One region of the Streptomyces sp. NPDC058525 genome, then DNA from elsewhere that is predicted to be linked to it. Evidence: riboswitches for the same ligand, from Rfam matches in the RefSeq annotation. Region 1 holds a riboswitch; each other region holds the start of a gene.
What was found. Region 1 has a riboswitch for cobalamin ahead of ACFWP3_RS31050 (DUF4430 domain-containing protein). Riboswitches for the same ligand answer to the same signal wherever they lie in the genome.

Region 1 (5,052 bases):
CATCGGCCGGCTCGACGCCGCCTTCGAACCCCGCCGTCTGGAGATCCTCAAGGAGCGGCGCCGCCGGAAGGACCGCCTGGTCGCGGGCACACCGCTGGACTTCTCCGTCGCCACGTCCGCCGTCCGGGCCGACCCCGACTGGCGCGTCGCACCGCCCGCCCCGGGTCTCCTCGACCGCCGGGTGGAGATCACCGGGCCGCCGGACCGCCGGATGACCGTCAACGCCCTGAACTCGGGGGCCCGCGTGTGGATGGCCGACTTCGAGGACGCCACCGCACCCACCTGGGACAACGTCATCGGCGGCCAGCTGAACCTGCTCGACGCCATCGAACGGCGCATCGACTTCACCACCCCCGAGGGCAAGGAGTACCGCCTCCGCGAGCAGGTCGCGACCATCATGGTCCGCCCGCGCGGCTGGCACCTCACCGAGGAGCACCTGGAGATCGACGGACGGCCCGTCTCCGCTTCCCTCGTGGACTTCGGCCTGTACCTCTTCCACTGCGCCCAGCGGCAGATCGACGCCGGGTACGGCCCGTACTTCTACCTCCCCAAGCTGGAGAACGCCTACGAGGCCCGCCTCTGGAACGACGTCTTCCTCCTCGCCCAGGAGCTCCTCGGCCTACCCCGGGGCACGATCCGCGCCACCGTCCTCATCGAGACCATCACGGCCGCGTTCGAGATGGAGGAGATCCTCCACGCACTGCGCGAGCACAGCGCGGGCCTCAACGCGGGCCGCTGGGACTACCTCTTCAGCCTCATCAAGACCTTCGGACACCGTACGGACTTCCAGCTGCCGGACCGTGCCGCGGTCACCATGACCGCCCCCTTCATGCGGGCCTACACCGAACTCCTCGTCCGTACCTGCCACAAGCGCGGCGCCCACGCCATCGGAGGCATGGCCGCCCACGTCCCCAGCCGCGACGCGGAGGCCAACAGCGCCGCGCTCGCCAAGGTCCGACTCGACAAGGAGCGCGAGGCCGAGGACGGCTTCGACGGATCCTGGGTCGCCCACCCCGGGCTCGTCCCCGTCTGCCGCGACGTCTTCGACGGGGTCCTCGGGAACCACCCGAACCAGCTGGACCGGACCCGTGAGGACGTCGAGGTCGCCGCGGCGGACCTGCTGTCCGTCCGCCGCATCGCCGCCCCGCCCACCCACGAGGGCATCCGCTCCAACGTGGCCGTGGCCCTGCGCTACTTCGACGCCTGGCTGCGCGGCAGCGGAGCCGTCGCCCTGAACGGGCTGATGGAGGACGCCGCGACCGCCGAGATCGCACGTGTGCAGATCTGGCAGTGGCTCCGCCACGACCGAGTGGAGCGGGGTACCGTCATCGACCTGCTCGACGCCGAATGCGCGGCGCTGGACGCCGAGGACTCGCAGGCGCTCGTACTGGAAGCCCGGGAGGTCTTCGTGGACAGCGCACTGTCCGTGCAGCTCCCCGCCTTCTTCACCTGCGACGCCTACACCCGCCACCTCGTCCGCCGCGCCCCCGCGCAGGTGAACGCGTGAGCGCCGTCGCGGGAGCGGCCCGCATCCGGCGCGTCGGGGTGGTCGGCGGCGGCCAGATGGGCGCCGGCATCGCCGAAGTGTGCGCCCGCGCCGGCCTCGACACCGTCGTCGCCGAGTCGGACGCCACCGCCGCCCGCTCGGCCCGGGAGCGGGTCGCCGTCTCCCTGGAGCGGGCCGTCCAGCGGGGCAAGCTGGACCGGATCTCCGCAGAAGACGCCCTGGCCCGGCTCGTGTTCACCGGGGACCTGGAGGACCTGGCCGACCGGCAGCTCGTCATCGAGGCCGTCACGGAGAACCCGGACGCGAAGACGGAGGTCTTCACCGCCCTCGACAAGATCGTCGAGGACCCGCAGGCCATCCTCGCCACGAACACCTCCGCCATCCCCGTCATGCGGCTGGGCATGGCCACCGGCCGCGCCGACCGGGTCGTGGGCCTGCACTTCTTCAACCCCGTGCCCGTGCTCCCGCTCGTGGAGGTCGTCTCCTCGCTGCACACCTCGGCCGACACCCTGGCCGCCGTCGAAGGCTTCGCCCGCGACGCGCTGGGCAAGACCACGGTCCGCTCCCAGGACCGGGCCGGCTTCGTCGTCAACGCGCTGCTGATCCCGTACCTGTTGTCGGCGATCCGGATGGCCGGGTCCGGGTTCGCGAGCGCCGCCGATGTCGACGCCGGCATGGAACTGGGCTGCGCCCACCCCATGGGCCCGCTCAAACTCGCCGACCTGATCGGCCTGGACACGGTCGCGGCCATCGCGGAATCGCTGTACGCCGAATTCAAGGAACCGCTGTACGCCCCGCCCCCGCTGCTCCGGCGGATGGTGCAGGCGGGGCTGCTGGGCCGCAAGAGCGGCCGCGGGTTCCACACGTACGGCCGGGGCTGAGGGCCCCGGCACGGTCTCCGGGCTGAGGGTGCGCCGGAGGCACGCAGGAACGGTGGGGGTGCGGCGAGTGGTGTCGCCGCGCCCCCACCGCGTCTGCTTTAGAACGAGGTCCAGGTGAAGGCGACCTGGTCACCGGCGTTCAGCTTGAACTGGCAGCCGCCGACGGGCGTCGGGGTGCCGTTGACGGAGATGCTCCAGTAGGCGGAGCCGCCCCCGCTGACGTTCTTGATCGTGTCGACGGAGAAGTCGTCGAACGAGGCGTACCAGGTGCCGTCCCAGGTGAAGTTCTTCTTCTTGGCGGCGTCGTCCAGCGCGGCGGTGGGCGTGGGCACGGCGCTCGGGTTGGCCGAACCGTTCGTGCCGTCGCACTTGTGCGTGCCGCCGGTGGCGGTGGTGACGTCGTGGCCCTTGGTCTTTATCTTGCCCTTGAACAGCAGCCCGCTCGGACCCTGCACCGTGAGGCTGACCTTGACCGGGGCGTTGGAGTGGGGCACCGGCTCGGCGTGGGCGACGGCCGGCGCGGTGGCGAGCGCGAGCCCCAGGGCGGCCGTCGTGACGAGGGTGCGACGGACGAGGTTCGGGCGCATGGAATGCCTTTCGAGCGGGGAGGGCGCACAGCACGCCCCTGCTCCGCACGACATCCCCCGGCAGCGCCGCTCCCTCCGCGGCGGCGGGGACGGGGCCGTCGGTGATCCGGCGACTCAAGGCTCCGCGCTGTAGACCGTGACAGTGGAAGCGGTACGAGCCGCACGCCGGGCGCCCCGGCTCGCGACGCGGATGCGCCCCACACGGTTGCAGGTCAGCGCCGGATTCCCACCGGCTTCCCCCAGGTCATACGGCCATTCAGTTGTCGTTGTCGCCCGGTGCGACCGGGCAGATGAATCGTACGGTCGTAACAACGTGCTGACCAGTGGCGACTTTCCGGCTCCACGGCGTGCGAGCGCGGACGGGGCGCCCCCTCGTCAGCCGGCGTTGTGCATACGGGCCGGGCTGCACTCCACGATTTCCCGCGCCGCGCGCAGCCTGCTGGGGTGGTCCCCGAGCAGCCGGGTGGTGATCAGGATCGCGTAGAGGATGCCGACGCCCTCGTCCTTCAGGTGCTGTTGGACGGAGTCCATGTCGGCGCCGGCGTCCAGCAGCCTCCGACATGCGTCGATCCGATCGCCGATCTGTTCGGCGCGCTCGGGCGTCAGTCCGTGAACGTTGGCGAGGAGTTCTTCCACGGTGGGGCTTGGCATGTCCGGATCTTCTCAGCGCTGCCGCGTCGCTCGCATCCGGTTTGGCGTTGGCGCGATGTCGGGTTGGATGGGGCCGTGGCAAGACGACCCAAGCCGAAGAAGAAGCGCCCGGCCCTCGGCATACCGAGCGAGATCATCCTGCTGACGGGACAGGGCGTGTGGCCGTACACGTTCCTCGCCGACGACGGCCTGGGCGGCTGCGGCAAGGTCGCGATGCCGTCCGAAGCGGCCGTCGAGGAGGTCCAGGCGGCGCTCTTCACACCCCTGGCGGACCTCGCTCGCACCCACCACGGGATCGAACTCGGTGCCGCATGGTCCTCGCTGACCCACGACTCGTGGGTGGGCCGTGTCCGGCGCGTCGCCGGCCCCCCGAGCTCCGGTGCTGTGACGGATGACGGATGACGGATGACGGATGACGGTTGCCGGGCCTGATGCCGTGCCGGCAGAACTGTTCGGTGGACCTTTCCGAGGGGCTGGCCGACCCGTAGCGGCCGGTCGGGGCTGGTTGGTCAGACGGTGTCCGTCGGTAGCCAGGAGCCGTGTAGGCCTAGTGGGACTCGGACCGGGATGCGGGCGCGGGCCATGGGGCCCGCGGCGGGGTCCTGGGCCGGGATGACGAGGAACCACGCGGAGCCGTTGGTGCGGTCGGTGGCGAAGGTCAGCCAGTAGCCGTCCTCCTCCGAGTCCTGCCCCGGCGCCGGTGCGAAGACCGGCTCGCCGACGGACAGGTCGCCGGCATCCCAGACGCGGTAGGTGCCCGTCTCGGTGTCGTGGAAGCGTACGGCGTCGTACTCGCCGGGCAGCAGGTCCGTCCGGCCGGTCTCGGTGGCCAGCGCGGCGTAGCGGTGGCGCCGGCCGATGCGGCGGTCGTCGATGCGCGGGAACTCCACCCGGGCGTCGTCCAGCGGGGTCCGGGCCATGCTGCCCGCCACCGGGTCGATGCGCGCCCGTACGAGTCCACCCGTCGCGGGGGCGGCGCCGGGCTCCGGCTCCCCGCCGACGGTCAGCCGGCTCCACTGCACGTAGTCCAGGACCACCGGGGCGTCCGGGCCGGGTCCGTCGTCGTACGCGTTCACCGTGTGCCAGAGCCAGAACGCCTCGTCGGCGGCCCAGCGCGGCGGTCCGCCGTCGCGCGGGACGAGGACCACGCGGGTCCCGCGCTCGGGCCGCCAGGCGAGGAACGAGCCGCCCGCCATGGCCCCCGCCAAGTCGAAGAAGGCGGGTGCGAGGACGATGACCGCGTAGCGCTCGGTCAGGGCCATGTCGTGGATCATCATCGGCTCGTCCACGCCGTCGACCGGCGTGGGCCCCCGGGTGACCGCGCCGTCGCGGCCGATGACCGACCAGGTCAGGTACGGCGCCTCCAGGCCGTAGCAGAAGACGACCATCTCGCCGGTGACCGGATCGATCTTGGGGTGCGCGGTGA
Region 2 (5,052 bases), on a different contig from region 1:
GGCACCGGCGAGCTCGTCGGCCACCTGCATGTGGGAGCGGGCCGCCTCCAGGCTGATGACGTCGGCGTCGAGGGCCTCGATGGCCTCGACGATGTCGCCGAACTCCGCGTAGCACATGTGGGTGTGGATCTGGGTGTCCGGCCGGACACCGCTGGTGGAGAGACGGAAGGACTCCGTCGCCCAGGCCAGGTACGCGGCGTGGTCGGCCGCCCGCAGCGGCAGCGTCTCGCGCAGGGCGGGCTCGTCGACCTGGATCACCGAAGTACCGGCGGCCTCCAGGTCGTTCACCTCGTCGCGCAAGGCGAGCGCGACCTGCCGGGCGGTGTCGCCGAGCGGCTGGTCGTCGCGTACGAAGGACCAGGCGAGCATGGTGACGGGGCCGGTCAGCATGCCCTTGACCGGCTTGGCCGTCTGCGACTGCGCGTACGTCGTCCAGCGCACGGTCATCGGCTCCGGACGAGAGATGTCCCCGGCCAGGACCGGCGGCCGCACGTAGCGGGTGCCGTAGGACTGGACCCAGCCGTGCTGAGTGGCCAGGTATCCGGTGAGCTGCTCCGCGAAGTACTGGACCATGTCGTTGCGTTCGGGCTCGCCGTGCACGAGGACGTCGATGCCGGTCTTCTCCTGGAAGGAGAGCACCTCGCGGATCTCGGCCTCGATGCGGCTCTCGTAGCCGGCTTCGTCGAGCCGCCCGGCGCGCAGGTCGGCGCGGGCGGTGCGCAGTTCGGCGGTCTGCGGGAAGGAGCCGATGGTCGTCGTGGGCAGCAGCGGCAGCCCCAGGTGGGCCCGCTGGGCCGCCGCACGCTGCTCGTACGGCTGGGAGCGGCGGCCGTCGGTGTCGGTGACGGCCGCGGTCCGGGCCCGTACGGCCGGGTCGTGGGTGATCGCGGAGTTCGCACGGGAGGCCAGGTCGGCGCGGTTGGCGGCGAGTTCGGCCGCGATGGCTCCGGTGCCCCGGGCGAGGCCGCGGGCGAGGGTGGTGATCTCGGCGGTCTTCTGGCGGGCGAAGGCCAGCCAGCGGCGGATCTGCGGGTCGATGTCCCGTTCGGCGCCCGCGTCCAGCGGTACGTGGAGCAGGGAGCAGGACGCGGCGACGTCGACGCGGTCGGCGAGGCCGAGCAGGGTGCCGAGGGTGGTGAGGGACTTCTCGTAGTCGTTGATCCAGATGTTGCGGCCGTTGACCACGCCCGCGACCAGGCGCTTGCCGGGGAGTCCGCCCACCGCCGCGAGGTCGTCGAGGTTGGCGGCCGCCCGCTCGGTGAAGTCGAGCGCGAGTCCTTCCACGGGGGCCTTGGCCAGCACGGGCAGGGCCTCGCCGAGCCGGTCGAAGTACGAGGCGACCAGCAGCTTGGGCCGCTCGGCTTGGTCGAGTCCGCCGAGCTCGCGGTAGGCCCGTGCGGCGACGCCCAGTTCGGCCGGGGAGCGGTCCGCCACGAGGGCGGGTTCGTCCAGCTGGACCCATTCGGCTCCGGCGGCGCGCAGGTTGGCGAGGACCTGGGCGTACACGGGCAGCAGCCGGTCGAGCAGGGTGATCGGCTGGAAGTCCTCGGCCACGCCGGGGGCGGGCTTGGCGAGCAGCAGGTAGGTGACCGGTCCGACGAGCACCGGGCGGGCCTTCAGGCCGAGGGCCAGGGCTTCCTTCAGTTCGGCGACCTGCCGGGTGGAGTCGGCGGTGAAGCGGGTGTCGGGCCCGAGTTCCGGCACCAGGTAGTGGTAGTTGGTGTCGAACCACTTGGTCATCTCCAGCGGCGCCACGTCCTGGGTGCCGCGAGCCATGGCGAAGTAGCCGTCGAGGGCGTCGGCGGCGACCGCGGCGCGGTGGCGGGCGGGGACGGCGCCGACCATGACGCTGGTGTCGAGGACGTGGTCGTAGTACGAGAAGTCGCCGGTGGGGACCTCGGTGATGCCGGCGTCGGCCAGCCGGCCCCAGTTGGTCCGGCGCAGGAGTGCGGCGGTCTCGTGGAGGGCTTCGGCGCTGACGCGGCCCTTCCAGTAGCCCTCGATGGCCTTCTTCAGTTCACGGTTCTGCCCCTGGCGGGGGTAGCCGTACACGGTGGCCTCTACGGCCGCGGTCGCGGACTCGGTTGTCACGGAACTCTCCTTCGCGAGCTTGTCTCCATGAGTCCCGGTGGCGGGACGTGGAGCGCGAAGGGGTCACGGACCTGACGGTCCGCCGGGGCGCGATGCGCCGCTGCTGCCGTCGAGATCTGTTCGCCGACCCGCCCACGAGGTCACCGGGATGTCCGCGCACGGCTGTGCGTGCGCGGGCAACGGGCAGGTCTTCGGACTTGCGGGCACGTCTGCCGTTGGGGCAGACACCTACTGGCCGTCGCTTCCCAGACCCGTCCGGGTCCAGTGCGTATGACGGCGGTCGTTCCCGCTCACCGCTGCGGGGCAGTCCCGGATTCCCACCGGGTTCCCTCTTACGACGCATCCCGTCTGGCGGACGGGGCGAACCAGCTGCTGTCGATCAGCGTATGCGCAGGTCCTGGAGGACCGGTACAGCGGCTCACATGCCGGACGGTGACATGGGACACGGCGCCCCCTTGCCAAGACCGTCATCGTCCCCGTGGACCGCTCGTCCGCGGCCGGTGAAGAGGCACGCATGCCAAGTTCTGCGAATCCCAGGAGGTGTTTTTGCCAAGTTTGCAAAGACCTGCGGCGCCGGGATCCCGCGTAGGGTTGCGGCGTCCCGGTCACACGGAGGGGGAGCGCGGTGGGCAAGACGTACGCGGGGGCCAGACTGCGGCGGCTGCGCGAGGAGCGCCGGATGAGCCAGGCCGAGCTGGCGCGCGTCCTCGCGATCTCGCCGAGCTACCTGAACCAGATGGAACACGACTCGCGGCCGCTCACCGTGCCCGTGCTGCTGCGGCTGACCGAGGCCTTCGGCGTCGATCCCGGCTTCTTCTCGGAGCGCGACACCAGCCGGCTGCTGGCCGACCTGCGCGAGGCCCTCGCCACCGAGGTCGCCGAGGCCCGGGTGTCCCCGTCGGACCTGGCGGAGCTGGCCACCCGGATGCCCGCCGTCGCCGGGGTGCTGCTGGACCTCGGCCGGCGCTCCCAGCTGCTCGCCGAGCGGCTCGCCGGGGACGCGGACGGCCGGGACGGCGCGGCGGAGGGGCCGCGCTCGCCGCACGAGGAGATCCGCGAGTTCTTCTACCGGCGGCAGAACTACCTCCACGACACCGATCTCGCCGCCGAGTCGCTGGCCCGCGAGATCGGGATCCGCCCGGGGGACGTCGTACGCGCCCTGTCGGCGCGGCTCCTGGACCGGCACGGGGTGCGCCTCGCGGCCGATTCGGACCGGCTGCACCACTACGACGCGACGAGCCGGGTCCTGCACGTGTCGAGCCGGCTGCGGCCGGGCCAGCAGGCCTTCCGGATGGCCACCCAGCTGGCGCTGCTGGAGTACGGGCAGGAGCTCGACCGGCTGGCGGCCGAGGACTTCCCGGCGGACTCCCCCGCCCACGCCCTGGCCCGGATCGGCATCGCCAACTACTTCGCCGCCGCGCTGATCCTCCCGTACGGCGCCTTCCACACGGCCGCCGAGGAGTTCCGCTACGACATCGAGCGGCTCACGGACCGCTTCGGCCTCGGCTACGAGACCGTCTGCCACCGGCTGAGCACCCTGCAACGCCCCCGGCTGCGCGGGGTGCCCTTCTCCTTCGTACGGGTCGACCGGGCGGGCAACATGTCCAAGCGACAGTCGGCGACCGGATTCCACTTCTCCCGCGCCGGCGGCACCTGCCCGCTGTGGAACGTGTACGAGGCCTTCGCCGCGCCCGGCCGCATCCACGTGCAGGTCGCCGCCATGCCCGACGGACAGCGCCATCTGTGGACCGCCCGCGCCGTCACCCGCCACCGCGGCGGCTGGGGCGAACCGGGCAAGACCTTCGCGATCGGCCTGGGCTGCGAGATCCGGCACGCCTCCCGGCTCGTCTACTCCGACGGCCTCGACCTCGGCAAGACCTCCGCCGACACCCCGATCGGCATGGGCTGCCGCCTCTGCGAACGCCTCGACTGCCCGCAGCGGGCCGTGCCGCCCCTCGGCCGGGCCCTCGCCGTCGACGAGAACAGCAGCAGCTTCGTGCCGTACCCGGTCGCGGCCGAACGCGGCTGAGCCGCGCCGCCCGACGACGCCCCCGCCCGCCTACGCCCGCCCGGCTACGGCCGGTTGACGGGGACGTTGCTGGTGACGGTGCCGTCCGTGCCGGAGACCGTGACCGCGTGCCGGACGCCGTCCGGTCCGAGTACGACGGCCAGCCACGCGCTGCCGCCGCCCTCCTGGGCGACCACGCGGATGCTCTCCACCTTGCCGCCGTCCACCGCCCCGGCCGCCTTGTCGGCCGCCTGCCCGATGGCCAGCGAGGGCAGGGGCGCGGGGGCGGTCTTCGCGGAGCCCGCGGGACCCTCTTCGGCGGCGCGCGGGTTCGGGGCCCCTTCCCGCATCTCCTTGAACACCTTGAGGTCCTTGGGGTGCTTGCGGTTCTCGGTGTCGCCGAACACCCGCTCGCCGTGCTCGCCGCCGGCCGCCGGACCGCGCCGCTCGCCGCCCTCGGGGCCGCGCTCGGCCCAGCCGAAGCGGAACCCGGCCCTCCGCTCGTCGTGGTGCTCGTCCACGGCCACCGCCACCGCCACACCGCCGACGATCACCACGGCCGCGCCCAGCGCCGCCCACCGGGCGCCCTTGCGCCGGGGCACCAGGCGCCCCAGGTCCACGCGCTTGCGCGCGCCGGACTGCGGGGCGTTCGCGGGCGGCGGGGCCTGCCCGGGCTGCTCGGACGGCGGGAAGGATTCAGACATACCAGGACTCCTCAGGCACAACCAGGCACGGCGCCCGGCTCGTTGCAGAGCATGCTGAGCGGATGCTGAAGCCCACCTGAAGTCAGCTGAAGACCTCTTCAGCCTGTCGCGGGCCGGGCCTGAGACCCTGGTCGGCATGCGCGTACTGGTGGTGGAGGACGAACGCCGGCTGGCCGTGGCCCTGCAACGGGGACTCCAGTCGGAGGGGTTCTCGGTGGACGTGGCCCACGACGGGCCGCAAGGGCTGTG
Region 3 (5,052 bases), on a different contig from region 1:
TCCCCGGTGACGAGGGACTGCACGGTCGCGCGGACCGTGTCCGGCGTCTGGCTGACCGCGGCCAGCCGCGAGACGTTGAGGAAGCGCAGCCGCTCGGTGCCGAGGACCTTCTCCTGGTACATCTGCCGGTAGAGGCCGTCGATCAGGTCGATGTCCACCACGGAGTAGTTGGTGTTGCCGTGGTAGTCCATCAGCCTGCGCTTGACGCCGGGCGGGGCGGCGAAGAACTCGCCCACCGCGTCCGGGTCGAAGATCCGGTTGGCGAAGCTGCTGTCGTCCGCGGGGCTGTAGCCGTAGCGGGAGAAGACGGCGCAGACCTCGGCCGCGGGGAAGCGGCGGTGCAGGTAGGCGACGTTCTCCGCGGCGCTCTGGCCGGCGCCGACGACGATGAACCGGGACGGGTCGGCGCCTTCGAGGGAGTCGACCTTCGTCAGCAGGTCGGAGGTGTGCCAGACGCGGTCGGTGCGCTCCACGCCGTCCGGCATGAGGGGGCGCAGGCCGGTGCCGATGACGAGGTTGCGGGCCCGGTGCAGGGCCAGCCCCTCCCCCGAGCGGACCGTGACGTCCAGGTACTCGACCGCTCCGTCGCGTTCGACCGGTGTGATCCCGACGACCTCGTGGCCGTAGGACACCATGTCGTCGACCTGGTCCGCGGCCCACTCGAAGTAGTCGTGGAACTCCACCCGGAGCGGGAAGAGGGTCTTGTGGTTGATGAAGTCGACCAGCCGCCCCTTGCTCTTCAGGTAGCACAGGAAGCTGAACTCGCTGGCCGGGTTCCGGAGCGTCACCAGGTCCTTGAGGAAGCACACCTGCATGGTCGCGTCGTCGATGAGCATGCCCCGGTGCCAGCCGAAGCGCGGCTGCTGTTCGAAGAAGTGAGCGGTGAACGCTTCCTGCCTTCCGGCGCGAGCGTTGTGCTCGCTGACCGCGATCGCCATCGCCACGTTGGACGGACCGAAGCCGATGCCAATGAGGTCGTGGATCAACGGGGCGTCGCCAGGACGGACCTGAGCCATGTCACTCCCATCGTGCGGGGGGCAGCCGCCGCGCCGGGCAGGCCGGCAGCCGTCGGGTCGAGCGTCGGGAAGGGCGGAAGGCGGAAGGGCGGATTGTGGGCACGCCAACGGAGCCGCGACCCGGAACTTAGGCAAGGCTAAGCTGATCCCGAGGCGGCTGTCGATAGACAAATCGGGCAGCCGACACCAGGGGCTCCACCAACTCGCTTACAAAAAGACACCGTTGCAAACTTAGGCAAGCCTTGCTTTACTCGACACCAGCCATCCCCTGCTCCGAGGAGGAACCCCATGCGGGTCGTCATGTTCGGTTACCAGACCTGGGGCCATCGCACCCTGCAAGCCCTCCTGGACTCCGAGCACGACGTGGTGCTGGTCGTGACGCACCCCAAGAGCGAGCACGCGTACGAGAAGATCTGGAGCGACTCCGTCGCCGACCTCGCCGAAGAGCACGGCGTACCGGTGCTGATCCGCAACCGTCCCGACGACGACGAGCTGTTCGAACGCCTCAAGGAGGCCGACCCGGACATCATCGTCGCCAACAACTGGCGGACCTGGCTGCCCCCGCGCGTCTTCAACCTCCCGCGCCACGGCACGCTGAACGTGCACGACGCGCTGCTGCCGAAGTACGCCGGCTTCTCCCCGCTGATCTGGGCCCTCATCAACGGCGAGACGGAAGTGGGCGTCACCGCCCACATGATGAACGACGAACTCGACGCCGGCGCCATCGTGCGGCAGGAGGCCGTACCGGTGGGACCGCGGGACACCGCCACCGACCTCTTCCACCGGACCGTCGACCTCATCGCCCCGGTCGTCGTCGGCGCGCTGGACAGCATCGCCTCCGGCCGGGCCGAGTACACCGACCAGGACCGCTCCCAGGCGAGCTTCTTCCACAAGCGGTCCCTCGAGGACAGCCGCATCGACTGGACCTGGCCCGCGGCCGACCTGGACCGCCTGGTCCGCGCCCAGTCCGAGCCCTACCCGAGCGCCTACACCTTCCACAAGGGCAAGCGGCTCGAAGTCCTGGCCGCGGTCGTCTCCGAGGGCCGCTACGGCGGCACGCCGGGCCGCATCTTCTACCGCGAGGGCGACGGAGTGGTGATCGTCGCGGGCGCCGACGCCCGCACCGGCCGCAACCACGGGCTGGCCATCACCCGGGTGCGGACCGAGGACGGCCGGGAGCTGCCCGCGGCCGAGTACTTCACCTCCATGGGCGGATACCTGACCCAGCGCCCCTGATCCCCCCGGTCCCCCGAACCCCGCACGCACCCGGCGACCCCGCACGCACCCGGCGGTCAGGCCGTCACGGTGCCGTGCGGGGTACGGGCAGGGTGAGCCGGGTCGCGGGGTCGGCGGGCGGCAGGGCGATGGGCCGGGCCCCGTCGTGGTCGCGCTCGGCGTCCGCGAGCGGGCGGGTGCGTTCGGCGGCGCGGGCCATCCACGGCCAGATCCCGAACGGCTCGGCGGGTGGCTCCGGCCCGGACCCGGTACCGCTGATCCACGTCGTCAGGGTGAACCGGCTGTCGGCGAACAGCCCGCTCGGGCAGGTGGACGGGACGACCTCGTGAAAGGCGCTGGCCGGGAAGAACACGATGGTGTCGTGCTCGGGCTCGATCGTGCGGTACGACTCCGCCGGCCGGGCCCCGCCCTCGTGGAGCAGGGTGTCGTACAGCCGCAGCCGGCCGCCTTCGAAACCGCGGGGCTCGCGGTGCAGGTAGTACACCGCCGACACGGCCGTGCTGACGTCGCGCACCCGTGAGGCGTCGGTGTGCATGCCGTAGTGGCCGCCCTCGCCGTGCGCCGTCAGGACGGTCAGGGTGTGCGTGAGCGCGGCCCGGTGGCCGAGGATTTCCTGTACGAGCGGCAGGCAGTCGGCGAGGTGCGCGCTGAACACGGCGCTGGTCACGGGGAGCACGAGCGAGCTGCGGCCCTTGTGGGAGACCTGGCCCGAGAGCGGGTCGAGGACGGTTCCCGCGTTGAAGTCGGCCTGCCGGGAGATCGCGTAGTCCAGCAGGGTGCCGGCGCGTTCCGCGCCGAGGAAGTTCTCGAAACGGCAGACCGGAGCCGCCACCACAGGGGCGGTGGACCACTGGTCGGGGGGAGGCAGGGCCTCGGAACCGATTTCCCTGGACGCGGCCGGTTCCCTCGCGTATCCGCTCATGGCCCGGAACCGTACGCGGGGCCGCCGAAGCCGTCGAAGGAGCACGCGGGGCGCACGGGAGTACACCCCTGCGCCCGTGCCCGGCCCCGGCGGACCACCGCCGTACCGGGGATCCGCCCGCACGCGGAGAATGTCCCCGTCCGTGCGCGCACGGACGGGCCGCGGGGCTGGTCAGAGCCGTCATGCGCCCGGGTAGGCTGTGAGCGCAGCTGGTTCGCCCCGTCCGCCAGGCGGGATGCGTCGTAAGAGGGAACCCGGTGGGAATCCGGGACTGCCCCGCAGCGGTGAGCGGGAACGACCGCCGTCATACGCACTGGAACCGGAACCGGTTCCGGGAAGCGACGGCCACTAGGTGCCCGCCGGGAGACCGGCAGGCGTGTCCGCGAGTCCGAAGACCTGCCACTGCCCGCATGCCGGTACGTCATGCGGGGTCCCGAAGAAGACTCTCCGGGGCCTTTCTGCCGCGACTCGCGAAGGAGAGTTGACGTGGCCGACCAGACCGCTGCCACCGTGGAGTGCGCTTCCAAGAACCCGGGCGACTCCCGGGTGACGCTCGCCCACATCATGAGCGAGCACGACACCAACCTCTACGGCACCATCCACGGCGGTGTGGTGATGAAGCTCATCGACGACGCCGCCGCTGCCGCGGCCGGACGGCACGCCGACGGCCCCGCCGTCACCGTGGCCGTGGACCGGATGGCGTTCTTGGCACCGGTGCGCGCCGGCGACCTGCTCAGCGTCGACGCCGAGCTGGAACGCGCCGGCCGGACGTCGATGACGGTCGGCGTGCGCGTCAGGGCCGAGCGCTGGAACGCCTCGGGCCCCACCACGGAAGTGGCCACCGCGAGACTGACCTTCGTCGCGATAAACGCCGAGGGCGAGCCGCGTCCGGTGCCGGCCCTCGACACCCCGGCCCTCGACACCCCAGAGCCGCTCGTCCCGTAGGCCGGGGGCCGCGAGCCCGACGGCGCGTGAGGCCCGTGGCCCGCCAACGGCCCCGGGACCGGGGGCAGTCGTACCCGGTCGTGCCCGGTCGTCCCGGGACCGGGTGGCACGAGCCGCCGTACGCGCCCCCCGTGCGCCCCCGCGAGCCCTCCCCACCCCGCATCGGCTTGCCCGCAGTTCCCGCGGCCCGGCCGCACGCCCCCTCCCGGGCCGACCGGGCCGATCAGGCCCGCCCCGGCCCGCCCTGCCCCGGCCCGCACCACCCCCGTCCCCCGCGACGGGGCGTGAAGACCGACCGACGCATCCGACCCATCCGCGGTGAGAGGACCACCCATGCCCCGCATCCCCTCGAAATCCCTGCTGTCCGCCCTCGCCACAGCCCTGTTGATATCCGGCTGCGGAGGCGCCGCGACGCCCTCCGCCACCCCGAAGGCGGGCGCGACAGCCAAGGGCTTTCCGCTCACGGTCGAGAACTGCGGCGTGAGCACCACCTACCAGCGTCCGCCGCAGCGCGCGGTCTCCCTGAACCAGCACGCGACCGAGGTCATGCTGGCGCTCGGCCTGGAGAAGTCGATGGTGGGCACGGGCTACCTCGACGACAAGATCCTCCCCGAGTACCAGGGCGCCTACGACAGCGTGAAGGTCATCTCCAAGGAGTACCCGTCCTTCGAGGCGCTCCTGGAGGCCGAGCCAGACTTCGTCTACGGCGGCTGGAAGTCCACCTTCGACGAGAAGGAGGGGCGCAGCCGGGCCGCCTTCACCAAGGCCGGCATCAACACCCACCTCAACACCGAGGAATGCCCCACCGGTCCGGTGAACGCGGCTTCCATGGACGAGGAGATCCGCACCCTCGGCAAGATCTTCGGTGTGCCCGAGCGGGCCGAGGAGCGGCTGGCGTCCCTGCACGCCACCCTCGACAAGGTCGAGACGCAG
Region 4 (5,052 bases), on a different contig from region 1:
GCAGCCCTATACCGGTTGGGACATGGGGCAGCTGTTCGCGCTGCGCTGTCTCGCCGGCCTCTGGATGGAGGGCCTTCTGACCGTAGCCGAGGTTGAGGTCGGAGTCGGACCGAGACGCGATGCCGAGCGCAAGGCCAATCAAACTGCCCTTAAAGGGCTTCAGGCGGGGGTATCGGCAGAAGTTGATACCAGCCAGCGAGGAGCAGATGATGACGGCTCGGTGAGATGGGAAGTTCCTCTACCGGGGTACTTCTGTGACCCTGAGTCCCGTGATTCTCTGCCGGACACCCTAGCTCCGGACTGGGCTCCATTGGAAATCGGCAACACGGACGCAAGTACCACGTGCTTTCATCTCGCTCGCTTCGGAGCCGTAGCGCGCTGGCCCTACGGTGACGAGAAGGTGACCGTCGTGCAGACTCGCCCTCGGATCCTCATCCAACGGTGGCGGGGAGGCCACGCCGCCCCCAACAAGGCCATGGAGGATCTTGTCAGCTTCTCCAACTGGATTGCGTACGGTCGGATGCTCGGTCCGAAGCGGGTGCGCGGCATGATGCATGCATCGAGGGTGAGTGTCCGGCCCGACAGCTAGGTGCACAACTGCCGAGCGGCGGAGACGGCGCTGGAGCTACACGAGAGCGCGGCACGTTGCGCTACGGGCAGATCAGCGGCCGCGGCCGTGCCACAACGTGCCAGTAGGACCGGTAACCAGCGGTCAGCGAGGGGTACACCGAGACGCCCACAGCAAGTCGAATGATGGAAGTTCTCGCAGGTCAGGGCTCTCACAGCACCCAAGTACCGGGTGATTCCCAAGCTTATAGCGCGGGTTCGATTCCCGTCATCCGCTCCACAGCAAAGCCCCAGGTCAACGACCTGGGGCTTGTTTGTTGTCTAGACCTATCGGGGCCAGCGTGCCATGCGCGGCTCCGCAGGGCTGCTCGGCTCGCGTCGGGGCCGGGAAGTAGTATCGCGAGACGCCCTCGCCGGTCAGGCGTGCTCGTCCGGCGGCTGCTGGGCGGTCTGGACCGACCAGCTGGTGACGTTGTGCCAAGTGCCGGCCGGTACAAAGATGGCCCAGCCGTCCTCGACCTCCCGCTCGAAGTCGAGTCGATCCTCCGTCCGGCCCATCTGGACGCGGCCCCGGCCTGCGTTGAGTCGTAGGAATTGGTCGGTCTCCGGGTGCGCCTCCAAGCCGATGTCCTCACCCACCGGGATCGACATGAGGGTCAACTGAAGGTACTTCCCGGTCCAGGCGACCGCGCGGTAGTTCGTGTTCTCGAGGGTCGCCTTCTCCAGGTCGAAGCTTTGAGGTTCCGGCCCGATGTCCTTGGTGGTCATCCGTCTCTCCCTGTCGACGAAGGCGTTACGCGGTGGCGGTCCTGCGCCGACCCGCGTCAACGTTCCCAGAGCCCCAGGCCTTTCTGACCACAAGATGGACGCCGCATCCCGTTACCGCGGGGTGCCTCAAGGCGAGACCTCCTGTGGCTGGTCGCACAGTTGTGGGTCTGGCGTGGCCGTGGCCGATTCTGCGATGCTTCCGCCTGACAAGCGACGGCGGAACGAGGAAGCCGGTGAGATTCCGGCACGGTACCGCCACTGTGTAGGGGGAGCGACTCCGCCATGGCCACCGCCCCATCCCGGGGTGGGAAGGCCGGAGAAGCGTTGATCCCGAGTCAGGAGACTCACGCCGTCGCACCTCGATGTACGGGGCGGATTTCCCCAGGAGAGGCGGTGGCACTCGTGTGCCTGCGTACCCACGGCGGCAGCTCTGCGGTGCCCGCGGCCCTGCGGGGCCGGCCTGCCCGGCTTGACGCACGGGCCCCTTCCCTCAGGTTCTGACGACCCCCTTCCTCAGCAGGTCCCTTCCCGTACGCCGCATCACGCGCGCCCCGGAGTGCCGGTGCGCACTGTCCACGTATGCCACCAGGAGTCACTGTGTCCGTACGATCCGTCATGCCCGGCCGTCGTCAGGCTGCTGCGGCAGCCTTCCTCACGGTCGCCCTCACGCTCACGGCGTGTGGCAGTGACGCCGACCCGCCCGCCGACGCCAAGGCCCAGGCCGCCGGGGAGGGCTGCATCAAGGACTTCGACCCGGCCAAGGACTACTTCCCGGTCAAGTCGACGGTGGAGCACGCCAAGAACTTCACGCTCCGGTACGAGAAGAGCTACCAGGTCCTCACCGTCAACGAGCCCTTCCCCAAGGGGAAGCCGGAGTCGTACGTGCTGGTCAAGTGCGGTGCGCCGAAGCCGGAGCTGTCCGGTGAGCTGGCGTCCGCGCAGCAGGTCACGGTTCCGGTCAAGAGTCTGTACTCCGCCTCCACCACCCACCTTCCGCTGCTGACCGAGACCGGCACCCTGGACGTCCTGACGGGTGTGGCGAGCGCCGCGAACATCTCCTCCGCCCAGGTGGTCGAGCGGGTGAAGGCGGGCAAGGTCACCGAGTACGCCAAGGACCGCACCCTCAACGCCGAGACGGTGATCGGCGCCAAGCCGGACGTGCTGATGACCCAGGGCACCGACGACCCGCAGTACCCGAAGCTGCGTCAGGCCGGGATCGCCGTGGTCGCCAACGCCGAGTGGCTGGAGCCGAGTCCGCTCGGCCGCGCCGAGTGGGTCAAGGCGATGGCCGCGCTCACCGGAGCGGAGAAGCGCGCCGGCGAGGTATTCGACACCATCGAGGGCGACTACCGGAAGGTCGCCGAGAAGGGTGCGCAGGCGGTCGCGGCGGGCAAGCCCGTCGAGGTGCTGCCCGGCACGATGTACCAGGGCACCTGGTACATGCCCGCCGGTGGCAGCTACGCCGCCCAGCTGATCAAGGATGCGGGCGGCACGTACCCCTGGGCCGGTGAGGCGGGTACCGGCAACCTCCAGCTGAACTTCGAGGCCGTGTACGCCAAGGGCGGCGCGTCCCCGGTCTGGATCGCCGACCAGAAGTGGACGTCCACCGCCGACGCGGTCAAGGCCGACAGTCGGTACGGACAGCTGAAGGCCCTTTCCGGCGGTGTGGTCTGGACGAACACGAAGGCGCTGGGCCCCGGCGGCGGCAACGACTACTTCGAGCGCGGCGTGCTGCGCCCCGACCTGGTCCTCGCCGACCTCTTCGCGCTCATCCACCCGGACCAGGCGAAGGACCACACCTTCACCTTCTACACGCAGGTGCCCAAGGCGTGACGACCCACATGGCAACCGCGCCGACCGCCTCGCCGGACGCCCCGCGGGCGCTGCGGCCGGGACGGCGGCGCCTCGCTGTCGTCCTCGCCCTCGCCGCCGGCACCGCCGCGCTGTTCGTTCTCACCATCGCGACCGGCTCCCACCGTGTGCCGGTCGCGGACGTGGTCCGGGTCCTGTTCGGCGGCACCGCCGAGGACCCGCGATGGACGGTGATCGTCGAGCAGGTCCGACTGCCGCGCGCGCTGACCGCCACCGCCGTCGGCGCCGCCCTCGCGGTGGCCGGCGTACAGATGCAGACCCTGTTCCGCAACGCGCTGGCCGACCCGTTCTCCCTCGGGGTGAGTTCGGGCGCCAGCATGGGCGTCGCCGCCGTGGTCGTCGGCACGGGCGGCGTCGCCGGTAGCTTCACCGGAAACCTGGCCGGCCTGGGCCGCCTGGGTGTCGTACTCGCCGCCTCGCTCGGCGCCGCCGCCGTACTGGCCCTCGTCCTGCTCCTCTCGCGGTGGGTGCAGTCGGCCGTCACCCTGCTCGTCATCGGAGTCATGATCGGCTCGGCGGCCACCGCGGTGGTCGGCGTGATGCTCGTCTACGCCCGGCCCGAGCGCGCCCAGCAGTTCGTCATGTGGGGCCTGGGCAGCTTCAGCGCCACGACCTGGCCCGACCTCCAGGTCATGTTGCCCGTCATCGGCGCGGGCCTGCTGACCGCACTGCTGACCGCCAAGCGTCTCAACGCCTTGCTGCTCGGCGAGGACTACGCCCGCACCATGGGGCTGAACGTCCGCCGAAGCCGAGACCTGGCGCTGCTCGGCACCTCGCTGCTCGCCGGCGCCGCGACCGCGTTCTGCGGACCCGTCGCCTTCCTGGGCCTGGCCGTCCCGCACCTGACCCGGGTGGCGCTGGGGACCTCGGACCACCGGGCGCTCGTCCCGGCGTCGATGCTCGCGGGAGCGTTCCTCGCGCTGGCGTGCGCGCTGCTGAGCCAGCCGCCCGGCACGGACTCCGTACTGCCTCTCAACGCCATCACCTCGCTGTTCGGCGCCCCCGTCGTCATCGCGTTCCTGATCCGCAGCCGCCGCGGCGTACAAGGAGTGGCCTCGTGACCGACACCATGACCGAACCCGTCAAGCACACGGCCGGCGGAAGGGACCACCCCGGCGGCCTGGCCACCCAGGGGCTCGCCGTCGGCTACCGCACCCGGTCACCGCGCCGACGGGGAGCCGGCCGGGCCGTGCTGTCGGCGCTCGACCTTCAGGCGCGGGCCGGTGAACTGACCGTACTGCTCGGGCCCAACGGCGCGGGCAAGTCCACGCTGCTACGGACCCTGTGCGGGCTCCTGCCGCCGCTCGACGGCCGGATACGCATCGGCGGGGCCGACCTTGCACACCAGCCGCCGGCCGCTCTCGCCCGACGGCTGGCCGTCGTACTGACCGACCGCGTCGACCCCGGGCTGCTGTCCGTACGGGAACTGGCCGGGCTCGGCCGCCACCCCCACACCGGGTTCACCGGCCGCCTCACGGCCGCGGACCACGCCGCCGTCGACTGGTCGCTGAAGGCGGTGGGCGCGGAACATCTGGCGGACCGGCCGGCCGCCGAACTCTCCGACGGCGAACGCCAACGCGTCCTGACCGCACGCGCCCTCGCCCAGGAGCCCGAGGTCGTCCTACTCGACGAGCCGACCGCCTTCCTCGACGTGCCCTCACGCGTGGCCCTCACCGTGCTGCTGCGCGACCTCGCCCGGGACAAGGGCCTCACCGTCGTGGTCAGCACCCACGACCTGGAGCTGGCCCTGCGCGTGGCCGACGCCGCCTGGCTCGTCGACCGCGGCTCCCGCGTCCACGCGGGAGCGCCCGAGGACCTGATCCGCAGCGGCGCCGTCGCCGCCGC

Region 2: it holds a riboswitch for cobalamin, as region 1 does, so the genes downstream of both, metE (5-methyltetrahydropteroyltriglutamate--homocysteine S-methyltransferase) here and ACFWP3_RS31050 (DUF4430 domain-containing protein) in region 1, are expected to answer to the same signal.
Region 3: it holds a riboswitch for cobalamin, as region 1 does, so the genes downstream of both, ACFWP3_RS18480 (acyl-CoA thioesterase) here and ACFWP3_RS31050 (DUF4430 domain-containing protein) in region 1, are expected to answer to the same signal.
Region 4: it holds a riboswitch for cobalamin, as region 1 does, so the genes downstream of both, ACFWP3_RS00830 (ABC transporter substrate-binding protein) here and ACFWP3_RS31050 (DUF4430 domain-containing protein) in region 1, are expected to answer to the same signal.

The regions. Positions count from the first base shown of each region.
Region 1 is NZ_JBHXNP010000085.1:5,912-10,963, reverse strand. Features, by position in the region: gene aceB (malate synthase A) at 1-1,507, shown strand, start outside; gene ACFWP3_RS31055 (3-hydroxybutyryl-CoA dehydrogenase) at 1,504-2,388, shown strand; gene ACFWP3_RS31050 (DUF4430 domain-containing protein) at 2,487-2,975, opposite strand; cobalamin riboswitch at 3,122-3,271, opposite strand; gene ACFWP3_RS31045 (hypothetical protein) at 3,351-3,626, opposite strand; gene ACFWP3_RS31040 (hypothetical protein) at 3,702-4,028, shown strand; gene ACFWP3_RS31035 (carotenoid oxygenase family protein) at 4,136-5,052, opposite strand, start outside.
Region 2 is NZ_JBHXNP010000084.1:13,379-18,430, reverse strand. Features, by position in the region: gene metE (5-methyltetrahydropteroyltriglutamate--homocysteine S-methyltransferase) at 1-2,091, opposite strand, end outside; cobalamin riboswitch at 2,256-2,476, opposite strand; gene ACFWP3_RS30905 (short-chain fatty acyl-CoA regulator family protein) at 2,717-4,120, shown strand; gene ACFWP3_RS30900 (hypothetical protein) at 4,165-4,803, opposite strand; gene ACFWP3_RS30895 (response regulator transcription factor) at 4,940-5,052, shown strand, end outside.
Region 3 is NZ_JBHXNP010000036.1:4,247-9,298, reverse strand. Features, by position in the region: gene ACFWP3_RS18495 (lysine N(6)-hydroxylase/L-ornithine N(5)-oxygenase family protein) at 1-1,016, opposite strand, end outside; gene ACFWP3_RS18490 (methionyl-tRNA formyltransferase) at 1,305-2,252, shown strand; gene ACFWP3_RS18485 (2OG-Fe(II) oxygenase) at 2,317-3,174, opposite strand; cobalamin riboswitch at 3,368-3,593, shown strand; gene ACFWP3_RS18480 (acyl-CoA thioesterase) at 3,661-4,119, shown strand; gene ACFWP3_RS18475 (ABC transporter substrate-binding protein) at 4,453-5,052, shown strand, end outside.
Region 4 is NZ_JBHXNP010000001.1:169,972-175,023, reverse strand. Features, by position in the region: gene ACFWP3_RS00840 (hypothetical protein) at 1-589, shown strand, start outside; gene ACFWP3_RS00835 (cupin domain-containing protein) at 985-1,335, opposite strand; cobalamin riboswitch at 1,509-1,702, shown strand; gene ACFWP3_RS00830 (ABC transporter substrate-binding protein) at 1,933-3,168, shown strand; gene ACFWP3_RS00825 (FecCD family ABC transporter permease) at 3,165-4,268, shown strand; gene ACFWP3_RS00820 (ABC transporter ATP-binding protein) at 4,265-5,052, shown strand, end outside.